3 regions of the Microbispora maris genome follow, and region 3 is predicted to be linked to each of the others. Evidence: riboswitches for the same ligand, from Rfam matches in the RefSeq annotation. Region 3 holds a riboswitch; each other region holds the start of a gene.
The links. A riboswitch is a leader RNA that binds a small molecule or an ion and turns the genes downstream of it on or off. The one in region 3 is predicted to bind S-adenosylmethionine.
Positions count from the first base shown of each region.

Region 1: another riboswitch for S-adenosylmethionine. It lies ahead of AAH991_RS30780 (DUF3293 domain-containing protein); the one in region 3 lies ahead of AAH991_RS00085 (aminotransferase class V-fold PLP-dependent enzyme).
Region 2: another riboswitch for S-adenosylmethionine. It lies ahead of thrC (threonine synthase); the one in region 3 lies ahead of AAH991_RS00085 (aminotransferase class V-fold PLP-dependent enzyme).

Region 1 is NZ_JBDJAW010000034.1:79,538-81,791, reverse strand. It holds gene AAH991_RS30795 (choice-of-anchor P family protein) at 1-92, shown strand, start outside; gene AAH991_RS30790 (ACT domain-containing protein) at 252-650, opposite strand; gene AAH991_RS30785 (hypothetical protein) at 692-958, opposite strand; SAM riboswitch class IV at 1,032-1,140, shown strand; gene AAH991_RS30780 (DUF3293 domain-containing protein) at 1,188-2,126, shown strand; gene AAH991_RS30775 (tetratricopeptide repeat protein) at 2,222-2,254, shown strand, end outside.
Region 2 is NZ_JBDJAW010000010.1:194,489-196,742, forward strand. It holds gene thrC (threonine synthase) at 1-1,050, opposite strand, end outside; SAM riboswitch class I at 1,065-1,204, opposite strand; gene AAH991_RS15120 (RNA polymerase sigma factor) at 1,302-1,853, opposite strand; gene AAH991_RS15125 (alpha,alpha-trehalose-phosphate synthase (UDP-forming)) at 1,957-2,254, shown strand, end outside.
Region 3 is NZ_JBDJAW010000001.1:14,480-16,733, reverse strand. It holds gene AAH991_RS00085 (aminotransferase class V-fold PLP-dependent enzyme) at 1-1,082, opposite strand, end outside; SAM riboswitch class IV at 1,133-1,248, opposite strand; gene AAH991_RS00080 (cytochrome P450) at 1,327-2,254, shown strand, end outside.

The sequences.
Region 1 (2,254 bases), on a different contig from region 3:
ACGCCGTCCATGTCACCGTCAACGCCCTCGGCCTGGCCAAGACCGACGTCGTCCTGGCCTCCGCCGAAAGCGACATCGGCAACTGCCCGTGACTGAATGAATCACAACCCAAGGCCGGGCGGATCACCGTGGCTCCGCCCGGCCTCGGCCGCGCTCCAGGCGCTCGGGTCAGGTCGGCAAAGCTGAGCCACGATCGGCGTGACTCGCCAAGGCCGGCCTGGAGTGCTCGCAGGGCGGCTCAAGGTGAGTCGTCAGGCGGACCGCCGGGCGAGGTTCTCCAGCACCTCGACCGCCTCGTCGGCGCGCTCGTACGGCACGAAGAGGTGGTCGTGGTGGAATCCGGCGACGACGTTGCAGCTCAGGCCCACGGCCGCGAGTGCCTGCGCGAAGGCGGCGGTCAGGCCCACGGCTTCGAGCGCCGAGTGGACGCGCAGCGTGATCCAGCCCGCCACGTAGTCGTACGCCAGCCCCGCCGCGTCGGCCTCGTGCTGCGGCAGGACCAGTGTGAGGCCCTCCTCCTCCGCGACCGTGACGACCGGCCTGACACCCGGCGGAACGTCGGCGCGGACGGTGGTGAAGACGTAGCGGCCGGGGTTGAGCCGCGGGCGCATCGTGGCCACCAGCGTGTGCAGATCGGTCTCACCGGTCATGTACCGCACCCTACAACCACCGTCCTTTACAACGTAGATTCTCATGCGGTCCAGCCGAAGGCTGCCGAGCGGGTGTCGCGGCAGGACAGCAGCCGCCAGGTGTCGGGGGTCCAGGCGAAGACGGCGTCCCGGCCGTAGCGGCGCCCGAGGGGACGTGCCGCGCGGTCGTCCAGACCGGCGACGACCACGGCGGCCTCGACGTGACCGGCAGCGGCCAGGTCTTCCCTGGGGGCACCTTGTGTGGGGTGAGGCGAGGTTGCCGGCCGGCGGACGTCCAGGGGCGCGATCGGCCTCGTGACCCGGGCCATATGCCGGCACAGCAGTCCGGTTGCTGTCCAGATGTTGACCATCAATGGCTTACGTCGTTAATGTCCCGACCTGGGTCACGAGTTCCAGCGCCAAGCCCCGGCTCGCTGGACGGCATCCCGCCCGCTGCGGGTGCCCCGGGTGACGACCCGCTCCGTGCGAGGCGCGCGGAGAACGGCGGATCACCGGGGCCGGTCGGGCCACCGGGGTCCCAGGCCCCGGAGGTGCTCGATGCCCGTCCCGAACGACCCCTACGCCCTGCGCCGCACCCACTGCCCCGGCTGCGGCGTCTTCTACAACGGCGCGAACATCGGGCCGCGCGAGCCTGTCGTGGAAGGGTTCCCCGGCGTGTACTACGCCCAGTGCCCGCACTGCAGGCTGCGGTGGCACGTGCACCGGCCCGACGCCCCGGAGCGCCAGCTGGCCGATCTGTTCGTCGCCGAACGCCCGGACGAGCAGCCCGACATCGCCGCCGCCTGGACCGGCGCCGTCCTCCGCCTCACGCTGGACGACCGGATCCTGCGGGTGGGCCCCGCGGTCGGCGGCCCGGGCACCGAGGAGATCCCGCACCCCCTCGACGAGGTCGCCCACGTGCTGACGGGCTGGAACCCCGGCGGCCAGCCGGATCACCTGACCCGCAACGTGGACGCGCACGAGCGGCTGCTCGACGACCTGCGTGAGCGCGGCCCGGGTCTGCTGCCCGACGCCGCATGCCACCATCCGGAGTTCGCCTGGGCCGAGCAGGCGGTGGTCGTCGTCGGCGGCGAGGAGGACGTCGTCCTGGAGGTCGCCCGGCGGTTCGGACAGCCGGCCGTCCTGCGCTGGACTCCGGGGCTGCTGACGCCGATCCATACCGCCACGGGAGAACCCCTCACCGACGGCGACCCGGTCGCCGTCAGCCGGCTGCCGCAGCGGCCCTGCGTGATGACCGGCGAGGTCCGGGACGAGGTCTGCCGCAACCCGGGTGGGCCGTGGATCAGCAGGTCGAGGGCGGTCGCCGCGGACTGGAACGACCGGCGCACCTGCCTCTACGCGGCTCTCGGCTGCGACACCTGCCATGGCGCCCGGGCCGACGGAGTGTCCGGCGCGCCTGCCCGTGTCGTGCACATCCGTCCCAGTGTTCCCAGCCGTTACGGCCTCGCCCGCCGCGTGCCCGTCACTGGACCGTGACAAGAAGAGTGTGGACTTAATTCACACGAGCCGCTTATCGTGTGATCCCTGCCTCTCACATCACAGATGTTCCGGCTCTACCGAAAGACACCCGTATGGAACTCCTCGACGCCTGTGCCCGGATCGGC
Region 2 (2,254 bases), on a different contig from region 3:
GCGGATCGCCTCGACCACCTCCTGGTCGTTCACGTCCTCCACCGCGCCGCCCGTCCGCCGGACGATGTCGAGCACGTACGGCCCGTCCGCCGGGTTTCCGATCGCCAGCGACTTGGCGATGGTGTCGGGACGCACCGGCTGCACCACGTCCTGCCCGGCCTTGAACGCCCGGGAGACCGGCGAGCAGCCCTCGGCCTGCGCGCCGAAGATCCGGTACGGCCGATCCTCGACCAGCCCCAGCTTGATCAGCTCGCGGAAGCCCTTGTCGATCTTCGTGAGCTGCGAACCGGAGGCCACCGGGATGACGATCTGGTCGGGCAGCCGCCAGCCGAGCTGCTCGGCGATCTCGTACGCCAGCGTCTTGGAGCCCTCGGCGTAGAAGGGCCGGAGGTTGACGTTGACGAAGCCCCACTTCTCGCCCAGCTCGTCGCCGATGAGCTCCGAGCAGAAGCGGTTGACCTCGTCGTAGTTGCCGTCGATGGCGACCAGGCGGCCGCCGTACACCGCGGCCATGACGACCTTGGCCGGCTCCAGGTCGGCGGGGATGAACACGCAGGCGTCCAGTCCGGCCCGGGCGGCGGCCGCGGTCACCGCGCCGGCGAGGTTGCCGGTGGAGGAGCACGACAGGGTGTGGAAGCCGAAGTTGCGCGCGGCCTCCAGCGCGATCGAGACGACCCGGTCCTTGAAGGAGTGGGTGGGGTTGCCGGAGTCGTCCTTGACGTGGAGCGACCGCAGCCCCAGCTCGGCCGCCAGCCTGTCGGCCTTCACGAGCTTGGTCCAGCCGGGCTGGAGGTTGGGCTTGGCCGCCACGTCGGCGGGGACGGGGAGCAGGGAGCGGTACCGCCAGATGTTCGCCGGACCGGACTCGATGTCCTCCCGGCGGATCTCGCCGAATTCGTACGCCACCTCAAGGGGGCCGAAACACTCCGTACAGGCGAAGATCGGGCCGAGCTCGTAAAGAGTGCCACATTCGCGACACGAAAGACCCGTGGCGGGGCCGAACTCGACGGTGTTCGCGGCGGTGTTAGCGGCAGTGCTGGTGTGCGCCATGAAGCGAGGCCTTTCCCTCATCTTCGCTCGCGACCACCCTGGCCGCGAGCCGGAATTGGCACCTGTCCCGGCCGGGCCTCGTGGACACGAGTTCGACACCGGGGAGGTTGCCGGGGCTTCGCAGGGCCGGTCCCTCCACCCCTCTGGATGAGCATGTTCAGTTGTGGAACCTTTCCGAGAAAGGTCTCTAGCACTGTACCCCGGCGTCCTCGGTGTCCGTTCCGACGTCTCACATCACGAGACGATTCGTATCAGCCGTACGCCTCGCCGAGGGCGGTCTGCACGTACTTGCGCGCCTGGTGGATCCGGGACTTGACCGTTCCGAGGGGGATCTTCAGCTGGTCGGCGACCTCCGCATAGTCGAGCTGGCAGATGTCGCGCAGCACGAGCGCCTGGGCGAGGTCGGGCCGCTCGGCCTCCAGCGCCTCCATCGCGTCGAGCAGGTCGAGCCGCGAGCCGGCGATGACGCTCACCCGCCGGGGATCGGGCCGCTGGTCGGGCAGCTCCTCCGCCTGCTCCGACGAGCGCCGCTTCAGTGAGCGGTAGGTGGTCCTGGCGCAGTTCACGGTCACGATGTGCAGCCAGGTGCTGAACTTGGCGCGCCCCTCGAACCTGGCGATGTTGCGTGCCACGGCGAGCAGCGTGTCCTGCGCGGCCTCCTCCGCGTCCTGCCGATACGGTAGAAGCCTCTCGCAGTGCCGCAGCACGTCGGGCTCGATGCGCCGCAGCAGTTCACCGAGCGCGCGATGGTCCCCCTGGGCAGCCGAACGGGCCAGGTCCTCGGTCGTGTCGTCCAGTGCCATGCCGTATCCAGCCCTCCCGCGATCGGTTGACATCCTATTGACGGAGGTCGGCTTTTATTAATCTTCCGGCATGCGCGCCCGCTCTGATCGAGGGACAGCCCAGATGAGCAGCACCGTTCTTATCGCGTCCAACAGGGGCCCGGTGTCCTTCACGCTGTCGGAGGACGGCGGCCTGACCATGCGCAGGGGCGGTGGCGGCCTGGTCTCGGGCCTGTCCGAGGTCGTCAGGGACACCGACGTCCTGTGGGTCTGCGCGGCGCTGTCGGACGGCGACCGGGGCGCGGTGCGTCAGGCGCCCGGCGGCAGGCTCGACCGGGCCTTCGAGACGGGGCCGATCCGCATGCTGGACATCCCGCCCGCGGTCTTCCACCGGGCCTACAACGCCGTGGCCAACTCGACCC
Region 3 (2,254 bases):
GTCTCGGCGACCTCCCGGGCCGTGCGGCCCTCCACGGCGAACGACACGATGCCGACGCGCGGGTGGTCGGGGCCCCACAGGGACAGCTCGCGTACGCCGGGGATCGTGGCGAGCCCGGCGCGCAGGCGGGCGAGCAGCCGCTCCTCCTCCCGGACCAGCGCGATCCAGCCGGTCGTGGTCAGCGCGTCGCAGGCGGCGGCGAGCGCGATCGCGCCGAGCACGTTGGGGGTGCCGGCCTCGTGCCGGGCCTCGGGGTCGTCGCTCCAGTCCACCGTCTCGCCCACGGACCGTACGGCTCCGCCGCCGCGCAGGTACGGGTCGGCGTCGGCGAGCCAGTCGGGGCGGCCCACGAGCACCCCGGCGCCGAAGGGGGCGTAGAGCTTGTGCCCGGAGAACGCCACGTAGTCGAGGTCGAGCGCGGCGAGGTTGAGCCCGCGATGGGGGACGTACTGGGCCGCGTCCACGGCGATCCGCGCGCCGTGCCGGTGGGCGACGTGGGCCAGCCCGGCGATCGGCCACAGCTCGCCCGTGACGTTGGAGGCGGCGGTCACGACGAGCAGGGCCGGGCCCTCGATCGCGGTCAGCGCCTCGTCGGCCGCCCGGATCGCCTCGCCGGGGAAGGCAGGCGGCGCGAGCCGTACGGCGTCGGGCCAGGGCAGCAGCGTGGCGTGGTGCTCGGTGTCGAACACGACGACGGTGGTGCCCTCGGGGAGGCTGCGGGCCAGCAGGTTCATCGCGTCGGTCGTGTTGCGCACGAAGATCAGGGCGTCGCCGGGACGGGCGCCGACGAAGGCCCGCACGGTGTGCCTGGCCTGCTCGTACCGCGCGGTGGTGAGTTGTGAGGCGTAGCCCGCGCCCCGGTGGACGCTGGAGTAGGCCGGCAGCGCCGCCGCGACGGTGGCGCTCACCGGCTCGAGACAGGGCGCGCTCGCCGCGTAGTCGAGGTTCGCGTACGGCACGAGCCTGCCGCCCCTGACGGGCACCTCCAGGCCGGCGCCCACGACGGCCGGTAGGCGTACGGGGACGGCGTCGGGCTCGGTGACGCGGGTGACGGCCTGCTGGACGAAGGTGAGTGCGGACAACGCCAAGCCTCCTCGGGGTCTGGGACCCCGGCCATGGCGTCGTACGGCGGAGCCCGCGCTTGCCCGGCACACCTCGTGCCGGACCCGGTCCTCACCCGGGGCACCCCGCCGCGAGCGCGAGGGTTGCCGGCCAGCAAGCCGGGGCTTGACGCTGGCACTCATGACCTGAGCGCACTATAACCCGGCGTCCGGGCCCGAAGGCAAGCCCGCTGGTGAGGGCCGTTTTGCCGTTATGGTGTGCATTGTGAAGTTTGATCCTTGGAATCCCGAGTTCGTGGCTCACCCGTACGACGCCTACCGCGACCTGCGGGACAACGAGCCGGTCAGCTTCTTCGAGCCGACCGGACAGTGGCTGATCGCCCGGCACGCCGACGTGAACGCGCTGCTGCGCGACCGCCGGCTGGGCCGGTCCTACCTGCACGTGGCCACCCACGAGGAGTTCGGCAGGCAGCCCGAGCCGGACTTCCAGGAGCCGTTCTGGCGGGTGATCCGGGCCGGCATGCTCGACGTGGAGCCCCCGGTGCACACGCGGCTGCGCCGCCTGGTGTCCAAGGCCTTCACGCCCCGGATGGTCGAGTCGCTGCGCCCGCGCGTACGCAGGATCGCGACCGAGCTGACCGAGGGACTGGTCGAGCGCGGCGGCGGCGACCTGCTGGCCGAGGTCGCCGAGCCGCTGCCGGTCACCGTGATCGCCGAGATGCTGGGCGTGCCCGAGGCCGACCGTCACCTCCTGCGCCCCTGGTCGGCCGACATCTGCGGGATGTACGAGCTGCACCCGTCCCCGGAGGTCCAGCACACGGCCGTACGCGCCGCGTCGGAGTTCGCCGAGTACCTGCGCGGGCTGGCCAGGGCGCGCAGGGAGCGGCCGGGCGACGACATGATCTCCGCGCTCGCGCAGGTGGTGGACGACGGCGACCGGCTGACCGAGGACGAGCTGATCGGCACCTGCGTGCTGCTGCTCAACGCCGGGCACGAGGCCACGGTCAACGCCACCGGCAGCGGGTGGTGGGCGCTGTTCCGCAACCCCGGCGAGCTGGAGCGGCTGCGCGCCGACCCCGGCCTGATGCCGACGGCGGTCGAGGAGCTGCTGCGCTACGACACCCCGGCGCAGATGTTCGAGCGGTGGGTGCTCGAGGACGTCGAGGTCGGCGGGGTGACGATCCCCCGGGGCG